DNA from 2 places in the Stenotrophomonas sp. TWI1151 genome. Region 2 is predicted to be linked to the other one. Evidence: riboswitches for the same ligand, from Rfam matches in the RefSeq annotation. Region 2 holds a riboswitch; the other holds the start of a gene.
The links. A riboswitch is a leader RNA that binds a small molecule or an ion and turns the genes downstream of it on or off. The one in region 2 is predicted to bind cobalamin.
Positions count from the first base shown of each region.

Region 1: it holds a riboswitch for cobalamin, as region 2 does, so the genes downstream of both, btuB (TonB-dependent vitamin B12 receptor) here and metE (5-methyltetrahydropteroyltriglutamate--homocysteine S-methyltransferase) in region 2, are expected to answer to the same signal.

Region 1 covers NZ_JBDJLA010000009.1:81,630-87,501, reverse strand. Annotated here, with positions in the region: gene ABE422_RS12345 (PLP-dependent aminotransferase family protein) at 1-121, shown strand, start outside; gene bioD (dethiobiotin synthase) at 125-808, opposite strand; gene ABE422_RS12335 (GAF domain-containing protein) at 928-1,410, shown strand; gene ABE422_RS12330 (TfoX/Sxy family protein) at 1,407-1,778, shown strand; gene ABE422_RS12325 (histidine phosphatase family protein) at 1,816-2,394, opposite strand; cobalamin riboswitch at 2,547-2,778, shown strand; gene btuB (TonB-dependent vitamin B12 receptor) at 2,902-4,743, shown strand; gene gph (phosphoglycolate phosphatase) at 4,897-5,547, opposite strand; gene ABE422_RS12310 (LysR family transcriptional regulator) at 5,739-5,872, opposite strand, start outside.
Region 2 covers NZ_JBDJLA010000002.1:306,273-312,144, reverse strand. Annotated here, with positions in the region: gene ABE422_RS05480 (acyl-CoA desaturase) at 1-636, opposite strand, end outside; gene ABE422_RS05475 (anti-sigma factor) at 728-1,513, opposite strand; gene ABE422_RS05470 (sigma-70 family RNA polymerase sigma factor) at 1,510-2,079, opposite strand; gene ABE422_RS05465 (hypothetical protein) at 2,150-2,932, opposite strand; cobalamin riboswitch at 3,037-3,270, shown strand; gene metE (5-methyltetrahydropteroyltriglutamate--homocysteine S-methyltransferase) at 3,484-5,781, shown strand; gene ABE422_RS05455 (epoxyqueuosine reductase QueH) at 5,852-5,872, shown strand, end outside.

The sequences.
Region 1 (5,872 bases), on a different contig from region 2:
TGCCCGCTACCGGCATTGCCTGCGCCTGTCGTGCTGCCAGGAACTGGACGAGCGCTTCGCCGGCGCGATTGCCACGGTCGGCCGGCTCGCCAGCGCGCTGCAGGTGCGCGCAGGCAGCTGACGCTCAGAACACCAGCCGGTCCGCCAGGCGGGCCGGGTCCGCACCCGGCGCATACGGCAGGCGCCCCCAGCACGGCATCGGCAGCCGCGCGGTGAGCAGTGCGACGTTCTCGTCGCGGCGCGCCATGCCCGGGTCCACCTCATTGGCAATCCAGCCGATGCAGCGCGCGCCACGGGCGGCGATCGCCTCGGCGGTCAGCCGCGCATGGTTGAGGCAGCCCAGCCGCAGCCCGACCACCATCACCACCGGCAGCGCCAGCGCGTCCACCAGATCACTCTGGTCCAGCGTGGCCGACAGCGGCGCCAGCCAGCCACCGACGCCCTCGATCACCACCGTGTCCGCGCTGGCGCGCAGGCGCGCGAAGGCGGCCTCGATCGGCGCCAGCGACAGTTGCACGCCAGCCTCTGCCGCGGCGATCTCCGGGGCCAGTGGCTGCTCGAGCGCGAACGGGTTGAGGTCGTCATACGCGGGCATCGGCCTGCTGGCGGCCCGCAGGGCCGTGGCATCCTCGTTGCGCAGGCCCTCGGGCGTGCGCTCGCAGCCACTGGCGACCGGCTTCATGCCCACTGCGGTGCCGCCGTGGCGGCGCAGGGCATGCAGCAGTACACAGCTGCTGAAGGTCTTGCCGATGCCGGTGTCGGTACCGGTGACGAACAGGGCGGCAGGGCGCGGCGCAGGCAGGGACATGGAGACGACCGGGAGCGGAAACGCGCCATTATCCGCCGTCCCGGCAGCGCTGCGGCGCGGTCCGCTGCGTTCCGCCGGCCCCGGGGGCAACCAACCGCCGCGCTTGGTAGACTGCGGCCATGTTCGATACCTCCACGCTCACCGGCAGCAAGCCGGAACAGTACGGCCAGCTGCTGGCCCAGGCCCGCGCCCTGGTGCACGGCGAGCGCGACCGCATCGCCAATGCGGCCAACCTGTCGGCGCTGGTCTACCACGCCCTGCCGCACCTGAACTGGGTCGGCTTCTACTTCTTCGATGGCAAGGAGCTGGTCGTCGGCCCGTTCCAGGGCCTGCCCGCCTGCGTGCGCATTCCACTCGACAAGGGTGTATGTGGCGCCGCGGCTTCGCAGCGCGTGACCCAGCGCATCGAAGACGTCGATGCGTTCCCGGGTCACATCGCGTGCGACTCTGCCTCGCGCTCTGAACTGGTCGTGCCGCTGGTCCACAACGGTGACCTGGTCGGCGTGTTCGATCTGGACAGCCCGTCGCTGGCACGCTTCGATGCCGAGGACCAGGCCGGGCTGGAAGCCATCGCCGCGGTGTTCGTCGAGGCACTGGGATGAGTGCCGCCAAGCTGCGCAACATCGGCCCGAAGAGCGCAGCATGGCTGCGCCAGGTCGGTCTGCGTACGCCGGAAGACCTGGTGGCGGTCGGTGCGGTCGGTGCCTTCGTCAAGGTGCGCCGCGCCGGCTTCAAACCCAGCTTGAACCTGCTCTACTCACTGGAAGGTGCGCTGCAGGATTGCCACTGGCAGGAACTGCCGGAAGCGCGCCGCACCGTGCTGGTGGCCGAGTACGAAGCGATCATCGCCGACCAGCCGCTGAAGAAGGCGCCGCCTGCCTCCGGTCCGGTCTACGACCGCACCGTGGAGCATCGCGACGATGACGGCGACGAAGCGCCGCCGTTCGAGATCGACGACGACAACCGCTGATCCACGGCTACCCACGCACCGTCGGTAGCCGCGCGCCTCATACCTGCTGCAGCTCCAGCAGTTCGCCCCACAGCCGGTCGTCCTCGCGCTCCACGCGCAGGCGCAGTCGCGTGCCGTGATCGATGCGCAGCGCCCAGCACATCGCCATCGGCAGGCCGCACACCTGCGACAGCACCATCCGCAGCGGTCCGCCATGGCTGACGATCAGGGTCGGGACCGGCTCGGGCTCATCCAGCAACCGATGCAGGCCGCGCGCGATGCGGCGTTCGAAGTGGCCCCAGCTTTCGCCATGCGGCGGTGGATTGGCATGCGGGTCCAGATGGAAGGCGGACAGCGCATCCATCGGCAGCGCCTCCAGCGCGAGTCCGTCCCAGTCGCCGAAATCCAGTTCTTCCCATTCCTCATCGACCTCCACGTCCACCGCGTGGGGCAAGGCCAATGCCTCGGCGCTCAACAGCGCCCGCTGCCGCGGCGAGGACAGCACACGCTGCCAGGGCAGCCCGGCGTAACGCGCGCACAGGGCGTCGGTCGCGCCCTCGTGCAGCGCTGGATCAGTGCGGCCATCAAGATGATCGTCGCGGCCGGTACTGGCGTGGCGGATCAGATCGAGGATCATGCCCGGCCCCGTCTGCTGCCCGCTGCGGCCGGCCAGTGCGGGTCACGGGCGTCGGTGCCGGGGTGCTGCAACCACGTTGGGGTCATGGAGATCACATCGAAAAAGCGAGGCGCATTCTAACCGGTGCGCTCCATGGGCCCGGCCGATGGCTTAGACTGCGCCCACTTTCAGGTGACCCGGGGCTGCAATGCCGCCAGGTTGAAACGGGAAGCCGGTGACGCGTCAGGCCCTGTGCCACGCCGCCACTCCGGCGCTGCCCCCGCAACGGTAAGCGTGGAAACACCAGGCAACACGCCACTGTGCTCCGGCATGGGAAGGCGCCTGGCACGATGGCACCCCATCGGCCCGCGAGCCCGGAGACCGGCCTGGAAGACGACTGGTTGCGATGCGGCGGGCATGGCGGCGGCAAGCAGGCGCCTGCGCGCGCCCGCCCACCGTCGAACCTCCCTGCAGCGCGATCATCCCCACCCCTTGCCGCGCGGGCGTGCGCGGTGCATGGAGTCATCGATGAAGCTGCAAACCCGCGTTCTTTCCCTGGCCGTGCTGTCGACCCTGCCCCTGGTGGCCGCCGCACAGGACGAGGCCACCGCGCTGGACCAGGTGCTGGTCACCGCCACGCGTACCCCGATCGCCCTGCAGGACAGCATCTCCCCGGCGCAGGTGATCGACCGCGCCGAGATCGAGCGCAGCCAGGCGCCGTCGCTGCAGGACCTGCTGCGCGGCCGTGCCGGCATCAACCTCAACAACAGCGGCGGCCTGGGCAAGCAGAGCTCGCTGTTCCTGCGCGGCACCAACTCGGCCCACACCCTGATGCTGGTCGATGGCGTGCGCATCAACACCGGCGACCTCGGCCTGGCCATGATCCAGGACCTGCCGCTGGCGCAGATCGAGCGCATCGAAATCGTGCGTGGCCCGCAGTCCAGCCTGTACGGCGCCGATGCGATCGGTGGCGTGATCCAGATCTTCACCCGCCGCAACGCCGGCCAGTTCGCGCCGCACCTGCAGCTCGGCGGTGGCAGCAACGGCCTGCGCGAGGCCAGCGGTGGCTTCGGCGGCAGCGGTGAGCGTGGCTGGTTCGGCACCGACATCGCCTACCAGCACACCGATGGCATCAACGCCTGCCGTGGCTCGGTGTCGCCCTTCGCTGGCTGCGGCGCCGACGAGCCCGACCGCGATGGCTACCGCAACCTGTCCATGAGCCTGCGCGGCGGCTATGCGTTGACGGACACGTTGAGCCTGGAAGGCACCGCACTGCGCGCCGAAGGCGAGAACCATTACGACGGCTACTACAACTACTCCGAAACGCTGCAGCAGGTACTCGGCGGCAAGCTGCGCTACACGCCGGGCGAGCGCTTCAACCTGACGGTCAACGTCGGCCGCGCCGACAACGAATCGGACAACTTCAACGGGGATACCTGGCTGGGCAATGCACAGACCCACCGCGACAGTGCCTCGGTGCAGGCCGACATCGGCATCGCTGACGGCCAGCTGCTGAGCGCCGGTGTGGACTGGAGCCAGGACAACCTGGACGGCAGCAGCGCCGGCTACCTGGTCGACAGCCGCGACAACACCGGCGTGTTCGTGCAGTACCAGGGCCGTTTCGGCGCGCACCACCTGCAGGCCAGCGTGCGCAACGACGATAACGAACAGTTTGGCAACCACACCACCGGCAGCCTCGGCTGGGGCCTGGAGCTGGGCCGCGGGTTCCGCCTCAACGCCAGCTACGGCACCGCGTTCAAGGCCCCGACCTTCAGCGACCTTTACGACCCGTGGAGCGGCGTGCCGACCCTGGATCCGGAGAAATCCAAGAGCGCCAACATCGGCATCGCCCAGCAGGGTGATGGCTGGCGCTGGGGCCTGGACGTATACGAAACGCGCATCGATGACCTGATCACTTACGACGCGACCACCTTCATGATGTCGCAGGTCGAGAAAGCCCGCATCCGCGGCGCCGAGTTGACCGGTGCGATCACCGTCGCCGGGTTCGATCTCAACGCACAGCTCAGCCACACCGACCCGCGCAACCGCACCGACGGCAGCGCACAGTTCGACAACTGGCTGGCCCGCCGCGCACAGAACACCGCACGCCTGGACGTCGATCGCCGCGTGGGTGATGTCCGCGCCGGCCTCACCGTCAACGGCGCCGGCAAGCGTTACGACGATGCAGCGAACACGGTGCGCCTGGGGGGCTACGGCACCGTGGACCTGCGCCTGGAATACGCCCTGACCCGCGATTGGTCCGTACTGGGCCGGGTCAGCAACGTCTTCGACCGCGAGTACGAAACCGTCGCCTGGTACAACCAGCCTGGCCGCGAGTATCGACTGAGCGTGCGTTACCAGCCGAAATAAGCGCGCGGGGCGGCGGCACCGCCGCCGTCCCGGCCTCGGCACGTGCCGACCGTGGGTCGACATGCTCCATCATCCTCGGCAGGTGCCGACCGTTGGCCGGCACTCATTGAACCTGGTAGGTGCCGACCGTTGGTCGGCACAGGCCCGAAGGCCTTACAACGCCAACAATTCCCGCAGATCATCCACCACGGCAACCGCCTCGACGGTGTCCAGATCCAGCCCACGCGGATACCCATAGCGCACCAGCGCCACCGGCATCCCGGCATCCACGGCAGCGCGGTAATCGGTGATCGAATCACCCACCATCAAGGCGGCCTCGACGGCCACCTCGAACTGCGCGGCGATATGCCGCAACGGCGCACCACTGGGCTTGCGCTCCGGCAAGGAATCCCCACCCAGCACCAGTGCGAACACGTCCTGCAGACCGAAGTGCTGCAGCAGCGGCGCCACCAGTGCGGACGGCTTGTTGGTGCAGATCGCCAGCGTCACCGAACGGTTGCGCAAGGTAGCCAACGTTTCGGCCACGCCATCAAACAGGCGCGGGCTGCGTAACAGGCACGCCTCGTAGTGGCGCATGAAACCGGGCATTACCTCGTCCAGATCGATATCGCTGCCGGCCGCGGTAAACGCCTGCTCAACGAGCCGCCGCACGCCATCACCGATCCACGTCAACACCGTCGCCTCCGGCACGCGCGGCAACTGCCAGTCCTGCAGCGTGCGGTTGAGCGCTTCGGCGATATCGGCCGCGCTGTCCACCAGCGTGCCATCCAGATCGAACACCACCAACGGATACGGATACGACAAGACAATGCTCACTTCCACAGCAGGGAAGCGCCATTGTACGGAGGTGCGTGTGTGATGCCGATGCACGCCCGGGTAGAGCCGACCGTTGGTCGGCTGCACGCGCCCGCTGCGGTTGCGGGTGCACGGCGTGCTGATGCGCGGTTGCCGGATCAAGTGCAGCCGACCAACGGTCGGCTCTACCGGGGCCGCGTTTACAGCTGCGCCAGGAACGCCGGGCTGGCAAAGCGTTCCACCAGGAAATCCAGGAAGCTGCGCATGATCGTCGGCAGCTGCCGGCGTGAGGCGTACACCGCGTACAGGCCCAGCAGTTCGACTTCATGGTCCG
Region 2 (5,872 bases):
ACCGGTGGTGCCCCACGACGGCGCGATGCGCTCCAGCAGCGCACCCAGGCCGAACAGTGCCGCGGCCAGCGCGATCGGCACCAGCGTGTCGAAGCGATCCAGCCAGCGCAGTTCGGGACACTTGGCCAGATCGGGAATGCGCGACCAGTCGGTACGGAAGCCTTCCACCGTCAGGAACCAGCCCATGTGGCTCCACCAGAAGCCATGCACCGAGGGCGAATGCGGATCGGCCGCCGTGTCGGTATGGCGATGATGGTTGCGGTGATGCGCGGCCCACCACAGCGGGCCGCGCTGCACGCTGGAGGCGCCGATCAGCGCGAAGAGGAACTGCACGGCGCGCGAGGTGCGGAAGGTACGGTGCGAGAAGTAGCGGTGGTAGAAGGCGGTGATCGCGAACATGCGCACCGCGTACAGTGCCACCGCCACGCCGACCGCGACCCAGGACACACCCACCCAGATCACCGCCAGGCAGGCCAGGTGCATCGCCGCGAACGGGATGGCCCGCACCCAGTCCACCCGCTGTGGCTGGCCGGTCGCAGCCGCCGCATCCGTGCTGGTATCGAACCAACGCCACAGCGTGGCCCAGCGGCGTCGCTGTGCGGTGCGTCCTGCGTCGGGGGTGGGGCTGACCGACATGACTCGCTTCTCCTGAGGCGTTATCAGGAGATACGGGAGCGGGCGCCGTTTGGATGCACGGATCCGGAAAAAAAACCGTGCGTCCGTGCGATTACAGGTTGGCGATGTCGCCCTTGGCGATGATCGGGCCGGTCGGAATGCCTTGCGGCGCACCGGTTGACGGTTCCAGTGTGATCGCCAGCACCGAGCCATTCACAAGTGCATCACGCAGCGTGGCCGGCACCGCAACAGTGTGCGCGCGGTTGATCGAGACCAGGCCCAGCGAACGCGGGGTGCCGCCGGCCGGGATCAGCCACAGCTCGGGTGCACGGCCGGCCGCATCGGCCGCGGCCGGGACCGGCACCATCAGCACCTTGCCTTGGGCCTTGTCGACGGACGCCAGCCAGCCCGGCGTACCGTCGTCGTGCAACAGCGGCGTGACCGGCTTGGTGGCCTGCTCCGGCTCGGCCGGTGTCGTCGGCGGGGTCGGCGTGACCGCCACGGGCGTAGGCGACGGTGTGGTCGGCTCCAGATCGCGGCGGCTGAACACCGCCACCAGTGCCAGCGCGGCGGCCAGCGCGGTCATGCCCTGCCAGAAACCGGTGCGCTGCCAGACCCGTGGCGAGGCGGTCGTTGCGGCGGGCCAGCCCAGCGAGGTGCGGATGCGCGGCCACAGATGCGCGGGCACCGCTTCGGTACCGAGCGATTCGAGCAGGGGCGCAAGGCGGTTCTCCCACTGGGCGACCAATCGCGCGAAGCCGGGATCGCTGGCGATGCGGCGTTCAACCTCGGCACGCTGCGCGGCATCGAGCACCCCCAGCACGTACTCACCGGCGAGGATGTCGGCGCTCGGCGGTTCGCCGTCGTCATGCAGATCATGGAGGTCGCGGGCGTTCATCGTTCCAGGCACACCCGCAGTTGGCCCAGGCCCCGGCGGATCCAGCTCTTCACCGAGCCCAGCGGCGAACCAATGCGGCGCGCCAGTTCCTCATAGCTGGCGCCATCGAGGAAGGCCAGCCGGATCAGCGAGCGACGGCGCGGCTCCAGCGTATCCAGGCAGTCCTGCAGGCGCTCGTGATCCGACGCCTGTTCGGCCACCTGGGCCGGCTGCGGCGCGACATCGGGGAGTTCCTCGGCCACCGACAGATCATCCAGCGCGCGCGGCGGCGCGGCGCGGAGACGGTCGATCGAGCGGTTGCGGGCCAGCATCGACAGCCAGGTCATGGCCGCCGCCTTGGCGCGGTCGAACTGCGCCGCCTTGTTCCAGACCGTGGTGAACACGTCCTGCAGTACCTCTTCGGCATCGCCGCGGTCGCGCAGCACCTGCAGGCAGATCGCGAACAGGCGGCCGGAGGCCAGCTGATAGACCGATTCGAACGCCTGGCGATCACCGCCGGCGACCCGGACGAGCAGCTCGTCCAGACGATGTGATGCAGCGGTAGCGGCGGCGTCCAGCTCGGGCATTGCAGGCTCAATGTCGATAACGGGCGTATCGGCATCCTCCTTGCTCCCGGCGCCATCTGCAAGGGGGCGCTCAGGCACCGCATGTCTTCACCAGCGGCTGCGTGCGGGCAGCGGTCAGCTCGGCGGCGGGCGTTGCAACCGGTGCGGCGGGAAACTCGACCCGCACCTGCGGGTACTTGCCCTTCTCATCGCGGACGTTGCCGGTGCCGGTGAACTGCAGCAGGCGCTGGTCTGCGGTGGCATACACCAAGGTGACCGCGGGCACGGCGAAACCGAACCAGGCATCGAGCTTCATCTGCAGCTGTTCGGCCGGTTGACCCTGCCAGGTCACCGCACCCGTGCGTTGCACTTTCAGCGGCACCAGGCGCTGGCGGCTGGGCAGCAGGAACTGGAAGGCCACGCTCTGCCCGGCCTGCAACGCGGCCCAATGGCTGCGCACCGCCGCGTCGAACCCGGCATCCACCACCGCCCCCGAGGGGATCGTGATGGCCCTGCTGAAGGTCGGTGCCTGCGCGCTGGCGCGGACCGATACCTGGCGGGTAGCGGCACCGCCGCGCACGCCTTCCTGATACCCATCGCGTCCATCGTCCAGGGTGAAATCCGGCGTCTGCGGGCTGCCCTGCGGGGTCATCCACTTGCGCGCGAAGGGACGCCCGTCGCTGCAGCGGTACAGCACCAACCTCGACTGGGCGCTTGTCGGCCCCTGCAGCCAATGGGTCTCGCGATACAGCAGGCGCCCATCGGCGGTGGCGTACGCGCGGCCTTCCTGGCGCTGCACGGTCTGATCGGCGGCACTCACGGGGGGGGCGATCACCGACAGCAGCAGGATCAGGCAGGACAAGGGCTGGCGCATGGGAGTCCAAACGGGCGGGCTTGCAGGGAGATACGCAGGTGGCAGTGGTTTGGATGCAGTGGGATGAATCGGACAGACGACTTGACCATCGCTCGCCTTCGGCCTACCTTGTGCTCGCCGAAGGTATCCATCGCTTCATGCAGATGAAGGGATGGATTTAAACGGGAATCCGGTGAAGGCGCCTCGCGCGCCCATTCCGGAGCTGCCCCGCAGCGGTGAATGGAAACGACTCCTGCCAACAGCACTGGGCCTTCGCGCCTGGGAAGCGGCAGGTACTAGGTGGGCGTCCGCGCCCGTGTCCATCAGCCCGAATACCGGCCCCGGCCGGAGGACATGACCGTCCTCCGATTCGACCTGGAACGTCCGCGGGGAGGTTGCCGGGGCCTGCCGCCATGCCGCCTGCATGGCGCTGCCCCCGTGCGTCCGCTTCACGGCATCCGGTTCGCCCGCGGGGGCGAAGGTCGCTGGCGGGGCGGAACGGGCTGCAAGGCCCCGGACGGCGCGCGGTTCCTTCGTTCCTCAATGCCCCTACGCAATGAGGACACGTTCCAATGACCACTGTTACCACCCTGGGTTTTCCGCGCATCGGTGCCAAGCGCGAACTCAAGCGCGCGCTCGAAGCCTTCTGGTCCGGCGAGAGCAGCGCCGCGTCGCTGCAGGACACCGCGGCCGAGTTGCGTGAACGCCACTGGCAGCTGCAGCGCGAGGCCGGCGTGGATGTGCCGCCGAGCAATGATTTCAGCCTGTATGACCAGGTGCTGGATGCGGCCTTCCTGTTCGATGCGATCCCGGCCCGTTACCGCGCGCTCGCCGATGCCGAACCGCTGAGCGGCTACTTCGCGATGGCGCGGGGCCTGCAGCGCGATGGCATCGACCTGCATGCGCTGGAAATGACCAAGTGGTTCGACACCAACTACCACTACCTGGTGCCCGAACTGCACGCCGGCCAGACCTTCGCGGTGCGCGGCGACAAGCCGCTGGCCGAGTACCGCCAGGCCAAGGCGCTGGGGATCGAGACCCGCCCGGTGCTGATCGGGCCGGTGACCTTCCTGCGGCTGTCCAAGACCACCGATGGCAGCAACGCGCTGGACCTGCTCGATGCGCTGCTGCCGGTGTACGTGCAGTTGCTCGGCGAACTCAAGGCCGCCGGCGCGGCGTGGGTGCAGCTGGATGAGCCGCTGCTGGTGCAGGACCTGGACGAGGCCACGCGGGCCGCGTTCGAGCACGCCTATGCGGTGCTGGGCCAGGTCGCCCGCCCCAAGGTGCTGGTGGCGACGTACTTTGGTGCGCTGGAAGACAACCTGGCGCTGGCTGCCTCGCTGCCGGTCGATGGCCTGCATGTGGATCTGGTCCGTGCGCCGGAACAGCTCGATGCGGTGATCAAGGCGCTGCCGGCCGGTCGCGTACTGTCGGCCGGGCTGGTCAACGGCCGCAACATCTGGCGCACCCACCTGGACAACGCCCTGGTGCTGGCGCGCTACGCGCACGGTCATGTCGGCAGCGATGCGCTGTGGCTGGCGCCATCGTGTTCGCTGCTGCACAGCCCGGTCGATCTGGACCACGAAAAGAAGCTGGACGACGAACTGCGCAGCTGGCTGGCGTTCTCCAAGCAGAAACTCGGCGAGCTGCGCGTGCTGGCCGACGCGATCGATGCGCCGGCGCGTGCCGAGGCACCGCTCGCGCATTCGCGTGCGTGCATCGAATCGCGCCGTCGTTCGCCGCGCGTGCACAACCCGGCCGTCGCCGCGCGTCTTTCCTCGCTGACCCCGGCCGATGCACAGCGCCACAGCCGCTACCCGCAACGCCACCTGGCCCAGGCCGCCGCGCTGAAGCTGCCGCGCTTCCCGACCACCACGATCGGGTCGTTCCCGCAGACGCTGGAGGTGCGTGAGGCCCGCGCCCGCAACAAGTCCGGCAAGCTCTCCGATGCGGATTACGATGCGTTCCTGGCCACCCAGACCGAGCACTGCGTGCGCGTGCAGGAACAGATCGGGCTGGACGTGCTGGTGCATGGCGAGTTCGAGCGCAACGACATGGTCGAGTACTTCGGCGAGCAGCTCGATGGCTTTGCCTTTACCAAGAATGGCTGGGTGCAGAGCTACGGCTCGCGCTGCGTGAAGCCGCCGGTGATCTTCGGCGATGTGACCCGTCCGCAGCCGATGACAGTGCGCTGGTCGCAGTATGCGCAGTCGCTCACGCAGCGGCCGATGAAGGGCATGCTGACCGGGCCGGTGACGGTGCTGCAGTGGTCGTTCGTGCGCGATGACCAGTCCCGGGCGGACACCTGCCGCCAGATCGCACTCGCCCTGCGCGATGAAGTGACGGATCTGGAAGCGGCCGGCATCGGCGTGATCCAGATCGACGAGCCGGCCATCCGTGAGGGCCTGCCGCTGCGCCGTGCGCAATGGCGCGAGTACCTGGACTGGGCGGTGGAAGCCTTCCGGATCAGCGCCAGCGGCGTGCGCGATGCGACCCAGATCCACACGCACATGTGCTATTCCGAGTTCAACGACATCATCCACTCGGTGGCCGCAATGGACGCGGACGTGATCTCGATCGAAACCTCGCGCTCGCGCATGGAACTGCTGGATGCCTTCGTGCGCTTCCAGTATCCCAACGAGATCGGGCCGGGCGTGTACGACATCCACTCCCCCCGCGTGCCTGACAAGGCCGAGATGCTGGCCCTGCTGCGCAAGGCCGCCGAAGTGCTGCGTCCCGAGCAGATCTGGGTCAATCCGGATTGCGGCCTGAAGACCCGCGGCTGGCCGGAAACCCGTGCCGCGCTGGAAGCACTGGTGGCCGCCGCGCGCGAACTGCGCGAGGAAACCGCCGACGCCAACGCCGCCTGATCGGCCCTTTGTAGACTGACCCAAGGACCCCATCGCCGCCGTTGCCGGCGGTGGGGTCGACGAGAAACGCATGAACCCGCATGACCTGACA